Regions from separate parts of the Acidovorax temperans genome, predicted to be linked through region 1. Evidence: predicted binding sites of a transcription regulator. Region 1 holds the regulator's gene; each other region holds the start of a gene.
The links. The regulator FNR, encoded in region 1, switches genes on or off when oxygen is low (the NO sensors DNR and NnrR bind a similar motif). The targets are predictions, from matches to a motif close to TTGATNNNNATCAA.
Positions count from the first base shown of each region.

Region 2: a site for FNR is predicted at 3,009-3,022, ahead of PQV96_RS17395 (DASS family sodium-coupled anion symporter). Genes of this name have one in related genera too.
Region 3: a site for FNR is predicted at 2,268-2,281, ahead of ubiU (ubiquinone anaerobic biosynthesis protein UbiU). Genes of this name have one in related genera too.

Region 1 is NZ_CP117193.1:1,733,543-1,738,070, reverse strand. Features, by position in the region: gene PQV96_RS08255 (cyclic di-GMP phosphodiesterase) at 1-146, opposite strand, end outside; gene PQV96_RS08250 (sulfite exporter TauE/SafE family protein) at 463-1,200, opposite strand; gene hemN (oxygen-independent coproporphyrinogen III oxidase) at 1,218-2,600, opposite strand; gene fnr (fumarate/nitrate reduction transcriptional regulator Fnr) at 2,789-3,511, shown strand; gene PQV96_RS08235 (hypothetical protein) at 3,602-3,895, opposite strand; gene PQV96_RS08230 (FixH family protein) at 3,963-4,238, opposite strand; gene ccoG (cytochrome c oxidase accessory protein CcoG) at 4,284-4,528, opposite strand, start outside.
Region 2 is NZ_CP117193.1:3,719,629-3,724,156, forward strand. Features, by position in the region: gene PQV96_RS17380 (lysylphosphatidylglycerol synthase transmembrane domain-containing protein) at 1-485, shown strand, start outside; gene PQV96_RS17385 (NAD(P)/FAD-dependent oxidoreductase) at 662-2,386, shown strand; gene PQV96_RS17390 (VUT family protein) at 2,383-2,931, shown strand; gene PQV96_RS17395 (DASS family sodium-coupled anion symporter) at 3,124-4,528, shown strand, end outside.
Region 3 is NZ_CP117193.1:151,719-156,246, forward strand. Features, by position in the region: gene PQV96_RS00670 (U32 family peptidase) at 1-918, opposite strand, end outside; gene ubiU (ubiquinone anaerobic biosynthesis protein UbiU) at 1,143-2,189, opposite strand; gene PQV96_RS00680 (alpha/beta hydrolase) at 2,477-3,346, opposite strand; gene PQV96_RS00685 (M20 family metallopeptidase) at 3,378-4,528, opposite strand, start outside.

The sequences.
Region 1 (4,528 bases):
CCCAATTCGCGCAAAGTGGCAATCTGCTCTGCCGAACCAATACGAAAGCTGCTCACCGGAAAGGGATGGTGCATCCAGCCCAGATCCAACTGGATATACATGCCAATACGCAATTGGCTTATATCGATGAGAACGAACGTATTCACAACAGGCCGGGAATAGGAAGCAAAATGTAACAATAGAACCACAATTGTTGAGGCCCATTATCACCACTTCTGATGCTTCCTTGAGGAACCTGGTGTCTCGCCCTGGATGCAAATGTCTTTTGCATGCCCAGTGCAGACAGCCTCATGTATAAGGGGAAAGATTGGTTCACGTTCGCTGAGATGACATGCTCATGGCGTATACAGAGCGCGGGCTCACCACACAGAGGAATGCGGAGCGGCTCGAATGTCCATGCGCATGGTCGCCCTTCGACGCGCTCGGTCCTGAAAGCGCTGCGGCGCCAGGCCTATGTACACCTCAACGGCACCAGAGCGAGGGTTTGTATACCAAATCCATCCACAACGCCCACACAGCGACACCACACAGAAGCGCGCCACTGATGCGCGTGCCCCAGTCACCCCGCAGTGAGCCCAAACGCTGCCGTACCCACCGCCAAGCCAATGGGCCGCCCACGAGCCAAAGACCGCTGCCCACAGCAAACAGCGCCATGGTCCAAGCACCCTGCAACGGCCCGCCGCTGAGTGCCGCTACCAGCAAGGCCGAATAGAGCAAACCGCACGGCATGAATGCCCACAAAGCTCCAGCACTGGCCACACCTGTTGACGAACCAAGCAGCGGCTGGACACGCCCCCAGACTGAACGGCCCGCCTGTTCGATCCAGGCTGGCTGTCGCGACTGGATCAGCATCATCAAGCCCCAGGCCAGAATGGCCACGTGCGTGAGGGTCCACAAGGGCCGAAGCGCCATGGTTTGCTGTGTAATCCAAGCCAAACTATCCATGGCCCAGGCCGCCATGGCACCGAGCGCCGCATATCCCACGATGCGACCCACATGAAAAACCCCGGTGCGCAGCCACGGCTGGGCAGAACGGCGGGGGTTGTCCATCCAGTGAACAGGCTGCTCCAGCGCGGCGGAGCCTTCCGGCTTTTGTACAGCCCCCACCACCGCAGCGCACGGAGCTGAGCACATGGCCAAACAATGGGTTCCTCCTACCAAACCCATGACCAGTGCGGTCCATGCAACAGTAGCCGACATGCTGTTCGTAGCCCTGCTCAGATGATGCGGGAGAAGCGGGCGCGGGTGCGATCGGCCTGCAGGTAACGATCAAAGACCATCGCAATACCGCGCACAAAGAACCAGCCCATGGGGGTCACTCGAACCCCTTCACTGCCCAACTCCACCAGACCTTGGGTTTCCATGTCCTTCAAACGGTCCAGTTCAGCAGCAAAGTACTTTTTGAAGTCGATCAGCCATGCTTGCTCCATCGGCTCAATCAGCAGTTCACCTTGGCACATCAACGCCATGATGGCAGCGCGTCTCACCAAGTCATCCCGGTTCAATGCCAGCCCCCGAACGACTGGCAGGCGACCCTGGTCAAGGAAATCGTAATACTCATCCAGGGTCTTGGCGTTTTGGCTGTAGGTCGCCCCAATGCGTCCAATCGCTGACACGCCCAGCCCAATCAAATCGCAATCGGGTTGGGTGCTGTATCCCTGGAAATTGCGGTGCAGGCGCCCCTGCCGTTTTGCAATGGCCAACGCATCAGTAGGCAAAGCGAAATGATCCATGCCGACGTATACATAGCCAGCGTCAATAAATGCATCCAGCGAACGCGAAAGCATGGCGACTTTGGCACCTGCTGTGGGCAACTCCGCTGAAATGATGCGACGCTGGGGCTTGAAGCGCTCAGGCAGATGTGCATATGCGTACAACGCAATGCGATCGGGTCGAAGCTGGGCAATCTGTGACAACGTCCGATCAAATGACTCAGGGGTTTGGCGTGGCAAGCCGTAAATCAAGTCCACATTGATGGAGTCAAACCCGATGGTGCGTGCAGATTCGACCAAAGCAAAAACTTGCTCTGCGGGCTGAACACGGTGTACTGCCTTTTGGACTTCAGAGTCGAAGTCTTGGACGCCAAAACTCAACCGGTTGAAACCCAACTCTGCCAACAATGCCAGACGCTCCGCGTTGACCGTGCGGGGATCCACTTCGATGGAATATTCCCCACCGGGAGCCAGAGTGAAGCTGCGCTTGAGCATGGACATCAACTCACACAGCCCATCATCAGACAGGAACGTGGGGGTCCCGCCACCCAGATGCAACTGGCTAACCACCTGCCCCACACCACATTGGGCTGTATGCAAGTCGATTTCGCGGCTCAGGTACCGCAAATAGACATCAGCACGATCATGGTGTTTGGTAATGATCTTGTTGCAAGCGCAGTAGTAGCATAGCGACTCGCAAAATGGGATGTGTACATACAGCGACAACGGCATGGCTTTGGAGCCTGTCCCCAAATGCCTTTGGGCCAACGCCAAGGCATAGTCCTCCTGACCAAAAGCCTCCACAAAACGGTCTGCCGTTGGATAAGAGGTGTATCGGGGACCCGGCACATCAAACCGGGTAAGGAGTTCTGGGGTAACAGCGGTCATGAGATATCCTTGCGTACTCGGTTACTGTGCCGCACCTTACCCTCTTCGTCCTTGACCTGAATCAAGTGAACCCACTGCTGGTGGAGCGACAATTTGATGCATATCATCCGCTTCTAAGCACTGTGCGAGGCACTTCGGCCTCTCTCGTCGAGCACGATATGCTCGAACAACCAACTGGTTTCTGCGCCATGAATCCGCTCACCATCAAAGTCGCCTGCTCCAACTGCAATCTCCGTGAGCTTTGCATGCCTGTGGGGCTCAACGAAGAGCAGCTGCAACGCATCGACGAAGTGGTAGCCGTGCGGCGCAAGATCAAGCGCGGCGGAACGCTTTTCCGCAACGGAGAAGCTTTCACCTCGCTGTATGCCATTCGCACGGGCTTCTTCAAGACCTGCGTGGCGACAGAAGATGGTCGCGACCAAGTCACAGGATTCCAGATGGCCGGTGAAATCATTGGTCTGGATGGCATTGTGAATGACCATCACACCTGCGATGCCGTCGCTCTGGAAGACGCGGAAGTTTGCGTCATGCCCTTTGATCGCATAGAGGAATTCTCGCGAGAAGTCACTGCGCTACAGCACCATGTGCACAAAATCATGAGCCGTGAAATCGTGCGTGAGCATGGCGTGATGCTGCTGCTCGGAAGCATGCGAGCAGAAGAGCGTCTGGCAGCGTTTTTGCTCAATTTGGTGCAACGCCTGCACGCGCGAGGTTTCTCTCAATCGGAACTGGTGTTGCGAATGACGCGAGAAGAAATTGGCAGTTATCTCGGCCTCAAGCTTGAAACCGTGAGCCGCACCTTCTCCAAGTTCGTAGAAGAAGGCACCGTGGAAGTGCGGCAAAGACATGTCCGCATTCTAGATACCGATGCCCTACGCCGCATCGTGAACAACCAACAAGCCTGCCACTGAAAAATTTTCGACAGAGGTGCCGGACAACTGACGAGCACTTCGCTGACGCCTCCGACAATGCCGCGCCATACAGCGCGGCATTTTTTTTATTCAAGTGCAGGAGGGATGCTTGCGGCAATCGTCAGGGCGCTCCTCGTCAGGCACCGGGCAGCGATTCAGTTCAAAGGGGGACATCGCAAGCAAGGTGGTGAGCGCACTGGACACCATGGTGAGCGCCCAGAACCCAAAGAACGCCAAGGTGTAGACGCCTGTTCTCGACAAGGTGACAGGCTGCCCGAACCAGTGAAGGTCTTGCGGGTCCACCATCGCAAAGACGAGCATCTCAATCACACCTGCCACCAAAAAGGCTGGCCAGGCAATCCACATCAGGCGCTGTGTCCACATCGTGCTGTTTCCTTGCGGTGTTGTATTGGGTCGTTGCGAAATTCAGTGAACCAGAGTGACTTCACAATCACCTCGGCTGCGCTTCTGGCGGGGTCGCAGCGTGATTGCGCCCTTTCATCGCGGGCGCCAAGCTCTTCTCTGGGTGCTCCAGGGTCTTGTTGATGTCGATACCTCGCTGGTAGTAATCCTCCGCGACCACAGGGTCTGGGCGCGACATCGCAAGCCACAAAGTAATGAACCCCGCAACAATGACCACCAAGGGGCCCGCCAATACCAGCCACACATGGCCAAACTTCCACCATGGGGCTGCAGCTGGCGTGGCTGAGGAAGAAACAGTAGACATAGCAAACTCCATTAACTCAGGCTTGTACGTTGAATGAAAACGGTACTACCTGGGAACCAAAAATACGGTTTTTTCTGTCACGTGGGCACCGCCACCCTCGGCACCAATTTCAAAGGTGATGGGATGAGACCCAGGTGAAGCAGACCCATAAGGCACCTGCAATCGCACAGCAACCCAGCGAGACTGAGCGGGATCGACCTCCACCGACGCTTCCGACACCACTTCAAGTCCCTCAAGACCCTTGGCATCTATGCGGTAGCGCTGAGGAGTTTCGGTAGCGTTCATGATCT
Region 2 (4,528 bases), 2.0 Mb from region 1:
GGAGTGCACCCGCATGGCAATGGCGCCTGGGCGGCGCCTTGCTGGGCTGCATTCCACTGGCTTACGGTGTGGTGTGTGCGCTGCGCGCGGGGCGTGCCCTCACGCTGCGGGGCCACGCGTTTGCACTGCCCCGCTGGCCCGTAGCCTTGTGGCAAATGGCTGCGTCGGCCGGCAACTGGATGCTGATGGGTGCCGCGCTGTGGGCCACGCTGCAGGCGCAGGTGAGTTACCCCGCTGCCTTGGCTACCGTGCTGCTGGGCGCCGTGGCGGGGCTGGTGCTGCGGGTTCCCGCGGGCCTGGGGGTACTGGAAGCCGTGGGCGTTGCCCTGCTGACCAGCCCCAGCCTGGGGCAGGACAAGGTGCTGGCTGCCCTGCTCGCCTACCGTGCGCTGTATTACTTCGTGCCCCTGGTACTAGCTTCGCTGGCCCTGGGTGCAGCAGAACTGCGCTGGCGCCACAGTGCAGCAGCTCCTGCCAAAAATTAGGGCAAATCGGCCTGTAGCGCTTATTACACAAGCGCTGGCAGCTATCAATTTTGAATCAGTGCATTCACCACAAGCGGGCGCCGCACGGTTTTGGCGATGCGCAGGAAGGCCACCCCCGGTAAAATCACGGCCCCTCGACTTTGCCTGCCGCCCGATCGACACGGGCCCGCAAAACCATGATCCGACTTTCTGAAATCCGGCTGCCCTTCACGGTGGCCGAGGCCCCCGAGGCGCCCCTGCGCGCTGCCGTTTCGCAACTGCTGGGCCTGCCTGCCTCCGACATCGCGCACATCCACGTTTTTAAGCGCAGCTTTGATGCCCGCAAGGCCGACCTGCTGGCCGTCTACATCGTCGATGTCACGCTGACCCAGCCCGAGCGTGAAGCCGCGCTGCTCGCCAGGTTCGCCAGCAACCCGCACATCCAGCCCACGCCCGACATGGCCTGGCACCCGGTGGGCCAGGCGCCGGCCGACCTGCCCCTGCGCCCGGTGGTGGTGGGCTTCGGCCCCTGCGGCATCTTTGCCGCGCTGGTGCTGGCGCAGATGGGTTTCAAGCCCATCGTGCTGGAGCGTGGCAAGACCGTGCGCGAGCGCACCAAAGACACCTGGGGCCTGTGGCGCAAGCGCGCGCTCAACCCCGAGAGCAACGTGCAGTTTGGCGAGGGCGGCGCTGGTACCTTCTCGGACGGCAAGCTCTACAGCCAGATCAAAGACCCGCGCCATCTGGGCCGCAAGGTGATGAACGAGTTCGTCAAGGCCGGCGCACCCGAAGAAATTTTGTACGTCGCCCACCCGCACATCGGCACCTTCAAGCTGGTGAAGGTGGTGGAAAACCTGCGCGAGCAGATCATTGCGCTGGGCGGCGAAATCCGCTTCGAGCAGCGCGTGACGGACGTGATCGTCGAGAACGACGCCCAGGGCCAGCGCCACCTGCGCGGTCTGAAGGTGCTGAACCAGGCCACGGGCGAAACCACCGAGCTGCGCGCCGACCACGTGGTGATGGCGCTGGGCCACAGCTCGCGCGACACCTTTGCCATGCTGTACGAGCGCGGCGTGGCCATGGAAGCCAAGCCGTTTTCCATCGGCTTTCGCATCGAGCACCCGCAAAGCGTCATCGACCGCGCCCGCTGGGGCCGCCACGCGGGCCACCCGCTGCTGGGCGCGGCCGACTACAAGCTGGTGCACCACGCGCAAAACGGCCGCGCGGTGTACAGCTTCTGCATGTGCCCTGGGGGCACCGTGGTGGCCGCCACCAGCGAGCCCAACCGGGTGGTGACCAACGGCATGAGCCAGTATTCGCGCAACGAACGCAACGCCAACGCAGGCATGGTGGTGGGCATTGACCCGCGCGACTACCCACACGACCCCGCTGCGTTCGAGGCCCACCTGGGCCAGACCTATGGCGTGGAGGCGCTGCCTGCCGGGCAGTTCCACCCGCTGTCGGGCAGCGTGCTGCAGCGCCAGCTCGAGTCCAACGCCTTTGTGCTGGGCGGGCGCGACTACAGCGCGCCGGGCCAGCTGGTGGGCGAGTTCATTGCGGGCAAGCCGTCCACCCAACTGGGCGGGGTGGAGCCCTCGTACAAGCCCGGCGTGGCCCTGGGTGACCTGCACGCCGCCCTGCCTGGCTACGCTATCGAGGCCATGCGCGAGGCGCTCCCTGCCTTTGGCCGCAAGATCAAGGGCTTTGACATGCACGACGCGGTGCTGACGGGGGTGGAAACACGCACGTCCTCGCCACTCAAGATACCGCGGGGCGATAACCTGCAAAGCCTGAACACCGCCGGCCTGTACCCGGCGGGCGAAGGCGCGAGCTACGCGGGCGGCATCTTGTCGGCAGGGGTGGACGGTATCAAGGTGGGCGAAGCCGTGGCACGCAGCCTGCTGGGCACAGGTGCCGCATGACGGGCGCGACCCTGCAACGCCCCAGCAAGGCGCAGTTTGCCGCCGCAGCGCTGGCCATGGCGGTGGTGGTGCTGGCCTCCAACATCCTGGTGCAGTTCCCCATCAACGACTGGCTGACCTGGGGCGCCATCACCTACCCGGTGGCCTTCCTGGTGAGCGAGCTGGTCAACCGCGCCCATGGGCCAGCGCAAGCCCGGCGCGTGGCCTGGGTGGGTTTTGCCGCAGCCGTAGCGGCATCGCTGGTGCTGGCGCCTGCGCGCATTGCCGCAGCCTCAGGCACCGCCTTTTTGCTGTCGCAATGGCTGGACATTGCTGTGTTTGACCGGTTGCGGCATGCCACCTGGTGGCGCGCCCCGCTGGTGGCCACCCTGCTCGCCGCGGTGCTGGACACCGCCGTGTTCTGGAGCATTGCCTTTGCGGGAACCGAGGACCCCTGGGTGACCTGGGCGCTGGGCGACCTGGCCGTGAAGCTGGCCCTGGGCGTGGCGCTGCTGCTGCCGTTTCGCCTGTTCATCGGCCGCCAGCTGGCACAGCGCGCCGCCTGACGGGCTTCGGTGCCACGCTCACGCGGACTTGGCTGCGGGGAGGCAGAGCGCTGGTGCGACCGCACCGCGCCCCTCTCTTGACTTGCATCACCCCGCGCGCCGGGCAGCGCGCAACACTTGGGGTCTCCGCGCGTCTCGCTGAAGTGGCCTTCGGCGGATCGCTCCCGTGCCTTCACAAACCGGAGTTGTTCCATGTCTTCCACCGCGCCCAGTGCAACCCCCGCCGCCCCTTCAGGCAGTCTCTCCCAACGGCTCGGCCTGGTCGGCGCGGTGCTCGCGCTGATCCTGGTGCTGGCGCTGCCCACCCCGGCGGGCTTGCCCTTGGCGGGGCAGACGATGCTGGCCATCCTGGCGTTCGCTGTGATCGTGTGGATGACCGAGGCGCTCGAATATTCGGCAAGCGCGGTGGTGATTGCTGCGCTGATGGTGTTTTTGCTGGCCTATGCGCCCAGCGTGGCCAAGCCCGATGGGCCAGAAATGGGCACCGGCGCGGCGCTGAACCTGGCGCTTTCGGGCTTTGCCAACAGTGCCGTGGCACTGGTGGCAGCAGCGTGCTTCATCGCATCGGCCATGACGGCTACCGGGCTGGACCGGCGCATTGCACTCACGGTGCTGTCCAAGGTAGGGGCCAAGACGCACCACATCGTGATCGGCGCCATGGTGGTGGGCTTTCTGTTGTCGTTCATCGTGCCCAGCACCACGGCCCGCGTGGCCTGCCTCATGCCGATCATGATGGGCTTCGTGCTCGCCTTCAAGGTGGACCGCAAGAGCCGCTTTGCCGCCCTGCTGGTCATCACCACAGCGCAAACCGCCAGCATCTGGAACGTGGGCATCAAGACGGCTGCCGCACAGAACATGGTGGCCATCGGCTTCATCGAAAAGCAGCTGGGCGCCCAGATCACCTGGGGTGAATGGTTTGTGGCAGCGGCACCGTTTGCCGCGCTGATGACGGTGGCGCTGTTCTTCATCATGACGCGCATGATGGAGCCCGAGATGAAGGAAATTGCAGGCGGCCAGGAGACCATTCGCCAGCAACTGGCCGAGCTGGGCCCCATGACGCTGAACCAGTGGAAACTACTGGCGGTGGTGCTGGTGCTGCTGGGCTTCTGGTCCACCGAAAAGGTGCTGCACAACTTTGACACCACCTCCACCACCATCGCCGCCGTAGCGCTGATGCTGTTCCCGCGCATCGGCGTGATGGACTGGAAGCAGTCGCAAAAGGGCTTCCCCTGGGGCACGGTGGTGCTGTTTGCCGTGGGCATCAGCGTGGGGTCTGCGCTGCTGCAGACCAAGGCCGCAGGCTGGCTGGCGCAACTCATCGTGAGCAACCTGGGCCTGCAAATGGCGTCGGCCTTCGTGATTCTGATGCTGCTGTCGGCCTTCCTGATCGTCATCCACCTGGGCTTCGCCAGCGCCACCGCACTGGCGTCCACCATGATCCCTATCGTCATCAGCGTGCTGAGCACCGTGCAGACACCCGGCATCAACGTCGTGGGCATGACGATGATCCTGCAGTTCGTGGTGAGCTTCGGCTTCATCCTGCCGGTGAACGCACCGCAGAACATGATTGCCTACGGCACCGACACCTTCGAGGCGC
Region 3 (4,528 bases), 1.6 Mb from region 1:
TTCGGTGTGGTGCTGTGCCGTGTGCAGGTTGCTGCGGCCTTGCTCCAGGCCGGGGCGGCCGTGCCAGAAGCCGTTGCACGGCCAGTCGGGCATCAGCGGCAGGATGCGGTGTTGGGCGTGCGCGGCGTTGGCACTCTGGCGGCGCACTTCGTCGAACAAGGCAATCACTTGCGCCATGTGCTGGGGCTGGGGGCTCAGGCGCACCAGGTCCACGCCCATGGCCTGCATCTGGGGCAGTTCTTCGAGCAGGTTGTAGACGCGGGCCGACTGCGTTTGCGTGCCGTTGAGCACCAGAAAACCTTCCTTCTCGCGCGTGCGCATGGGCAGGCCGTCGGGGTGTTCCATGCAGCTGAAGCGGCAGTCGTCCTTGGGCAGGTTGTAGTGCCGCGCGGTGAAGCAGCGGGCCGAGTACGCCAGCGGCAGCCGCCCGTAGGCGAACACCTCGGTCTGCAGGCCTGCGGGGCGCGCGGCCTGCACCACGGCCAGGTCCTGGTGGCGCATCTCCAGCGGCATCACCCAGCGGCTGGCGCCGAGCTGGGCCATCCATTGCACGGACTGGGGGTTGTAGAGGTTCAGGTGCGGCCCGGCCACAAAGGGCTGTTTGCCTGCCAGGCAGTGCACGGCGCCCATGTCGTTGGCTTCGACGGTGAATTCGCCATTGGCCGCCAGCTTGTGCAGCCAGGCCACGTCCGACCCCGATTCGAGCAGCACCTGGCTGGACATGACGACCTGCTTGCCCTTGCCTTGCAGGTGCCGGGCCAGGCCCAGCCAGTCAGACAGGCGCAGTTCGTGGCGGCGCGAGCAGACTGTTTCGCCCAGGTAGATCTCGTCCACGGCCGTGTCGGCCATGGCTTCGTAGAACGCAAAGACGCTGTTGCGTGGCCAGTAGTACTGCAGGGGGCCCAGGGTGATTTTCATGGTGGGGGACTCCGGTGTTTCATCGGGGTATTTCAGATTCAAAGCGGCGCACCGACCTGCGGTCTGGCGCGATCCAGGCCAGGGGGTGCCGCGCAAGGGCCGCCCCGCCGCGTATGCGGCGCTTCGCTGGCGTGCGCTGGCGCCGTCCCCCTTCCCCTAGCGCGAAGCGCGTAGAGAGAAGGGGGAAGCCGCGCAGCGGCTCAGGGGGTTGTCGCCTAACCATTTCACTTCCAGGGGCGGTGGTAGGCGCCCAGCGTGTGCTGCTGGCCCTCGGCCACCTGGTCGAGCTGGGCCATCCAGTGGGTTTTGGGGGCGTAGCGGTGGGGCTGGGCCATGCAGTGGTCGATGGCCTCGCGCCACACGCGCGTCACGTCGGCCACATAGGCGGGGCTGCGCTGGCGGCCTTCGATCTTGATGGCGCGCACGCCGATCTTGGCGAGCTGGGGCAGCAGCTCCAGCGTGTTCAGGCTGGTGGGTTCTTCGATGGCGTAGTAGTTCTCTTCATCGCCCACGTCAAAGCGGCCCTTGCACAGCGTGGGGTAGCCCGCGTTTTCGCCGGGGGCGTAGCGGTCAATCAGCACGCCGTTCAGGCGCGATTCCAGGCCCTGCGGGGTTTCCTGCCAGCGCACGGCTTTGGGGGGTGAGCACACGCCGTGGGTGTTGGGCGATTCGCCCGTCACGTACGACGACAGGGCGCAGCGGCCTTCCACCATCACGCACAGGCTGCCAAAGCCGAAGACTTCGATCTCGACCGGCGTGCGTTCGATCACCTGGCGCACCTGCTCCATCGACAGCACGCGCGGCAGCACGGCGCGCACCACGCCAAACTGCTCGCGGTAGAAGTTGATGGCCTCGTAATTGGTGGCCGAGCCTTGCACCGACAGGTGCAGCCGCAGCTGCGGGTGGTGTTGGGCGGCGTATTGCATGAGGCCGGGGTCGGCCAGGATGACGGCGTCCAGCCCCATGTCCACGGCCTTGTCCACCGCGCTGCGCCAGGGGCCGGGGTTGGCGGCCTGCGGGTAGGTGTTGAGCGCCATGAACACCTTGCGCCCGCGCTGGTGGGCGTAGGCAATGCCGCTGGCAATGGCGGCTTCGTCAAAGTTCAGACCGGCAAAGTTGCGGGCGTTGGTGGCATCGCGCAGGCCCAGGTACACGCAGTCGGCACCGTGGTCGATGGCGGCCTTCAGGGCGGGCAGGCTGCCGGCAGGGCAGACCAGTTCAGGGGCAGGGGCTGCGGTGGGGGTGTTTGCAGCAGGGGTCAAGGGTTCCATGGCAAGCGTTTCATCGCCAGCACCGGCATGGTGCCAAGGCATTGGCCGCCACCATAGTGAGCCCTGCGCGCGCAGCCGCTGATCTTCATCAACCGGTGCGCACAATGTCAGACAAATTTAATCGGGATTTGACCTGGGCGGGTCTGGCTGGCCCGCCTGCGCCGCGCGGTCAAGGGGCGTGCCGTGCCCGTTGACCTAGGCTGTTCATGGCAAGATGCTATGAAAAATATAGCTGCCTGCGCTTGCTGATAAAGCGCCAGAGGCTGATTTGATTGCAAATGCCTGCGTCAATACCGCACGGCAAAGCGCGCCAGCAGCCAGTCGCGCAGCGTGTCGAACACCGGGGTGGCGTACTCGGGCGTTTCGTTGAACAGCTCGTGGAAGGCGTTTTCAAAGCAGTGCGACTGCACCACGGCCGGCGGTGCTGCCTGCGTAAAGGCCTGGCTGCCTGCGGGGCTCACCAGCCGGTCGGCCCCCGCCCACATCAGCAAGGTGGGCACAGTCCAGGTGGGCGCAGCGGCCACGGTGGCGGGGCCTGCGGTGGCAATGAAGCGGGCCAGGCGGGCGCTGATGCGGTCGTGGCAGCGCGGGTCGACCTGGTAGTCGGCCACCACCTGCGCGTCGTGCGAGAGGTAGTTGGCATTGAGCCCGTTGCCCACGCGCAGGTTGGGCGCAATGCTGGGCAGCGTGGACACCAGCAGCTTTTGCACCGGGTTCAGGCCCGCATCCAGCGCGGGCGATGACAGCACCAGCGCATCCACCGGGCACAGGTTCAGCGATACCAGCCGCGCAGCCACCAGGCCGCCCATGCTGTGGCCCAGCAGCACCAGCGGCAGGCCGGGCGGCAGGCGGGCGCGGGTGCATTCGATCATGTCGGCCAGGTCGTCCAGCAGGCGCGTGTCGCTGCTCAGGCCGCCGCGCGGCCCGGCGGATTCGCCGTGGCCGTAGTGGTCGTAGCCGCGCACGGCAAAGCCCCAGGTGTTGAGCTGCTCGGCCACCGCGCCGTAGCGGCCAGCGTGCTCGCCCAGGCCGTGCACCAGCACCACCAGGCCGCGCAGGGGGGTGTCGGCGGCCACGGGCCATTCGTGCAGTGCCAGGTTTTCCCCATCGGCAGCGGTGAAGGGGCTGAGGGCGGGGGATGCGAACTGTTGGGGCATACCGGCGCTGGAAGCTATAGGGTTACGACGATCAGGGGGCTGCGGCAGGCGCAGCGCCTTGCTGTGCGGCCTGTGCCTGGGCCATGGCGGCCATCACATGCGCCACCGAGGCGGTGAGGCGCTTGGCGTAGGGCACGTGCAGGAACTCGTTGGGGCCGTGGGCGTTGCTCTTGGGGCCCAGCACGCCGCACACCATCATCTGCGCGGTGGGGAAGCCTTCGCTGAGCATGTTCATCAGCGGAATGGTGCCGCCCTGGCCGATGTAGCCGCAGGGCGCGCCAAAGTGCGCCTGCGAGGCTTCGTTGAGCGCTTGCTCAAACCAGGGCGTGGCGGCCGGGGCGTTCCAGCCCGTGGCGCCGCTCAGGCTCTCGAAGGTGACCTTGGCCTGGTAGGGCGCGTTGTCTTCGAGCAGGGCTTTGAGCTCTTGCACGGCCTGGGCCGCATCCACCAGCGGGGGCAGCCGCAGGCTGAGCTTGAAGGCGGTGTAGGGGCGCAGCACGTTGCCTGCGTCTTGCAGCGTGGGAAAGCCCTCGGCACCGGTCACGCTCAGCGTGGGTTCCCAGGTGCGCTTGAGCAGGGCCTGCAATGGGTCGGTGGTGGTGGGCAGCGCAAAGGTGGTGGAGCCACCGCAGTCGTAGTGCGCCCACGGAAAGCGGCGGTACACCTCTTCACCCAGGATGGCGGCGGTGGCTTGCGCCTGGGCCAGCCGGTCGGCAGGCACCTGGCAATGGAAGCTCTGGGGCAGCAGGCGGCCAGTCTTGCTGTCTTCCAGCCGGTCTAGCACCTGGCGCATGATGCGGAAGGACGAGGGCACCAGGCCCGAGGCGTCGCCCGAGTGGATGCCTTCGGTCAGGATCTCGACCTTGAGCGTGCCGCTGGCCATGCCGCGCAGGCTGGTGGTGAGCCACAGCTGGTCGTAGTTGCCGGCACCGCTGTCCAGGCAGATCACCAGGCCCACGTCGCCCAGGCGGGGGCGCAGGGCGTCGATGTAGGGCATCAGGTCGCGCGAGCCGCTTTCTTCGCAGGTCTCGATCAGGCCGACGATGCGGGGGTGGGGCACATTCTGGCGCTTCAATTCCTGCACGGCGGCGATGCTGGCGTACACCGCGTAGCCGTCGTCCGCGCCGCCCCGGCCGTAGAGCTTGCCGTCCTCGTACTTGGGCGTCCACGGGCCCAGGTCGC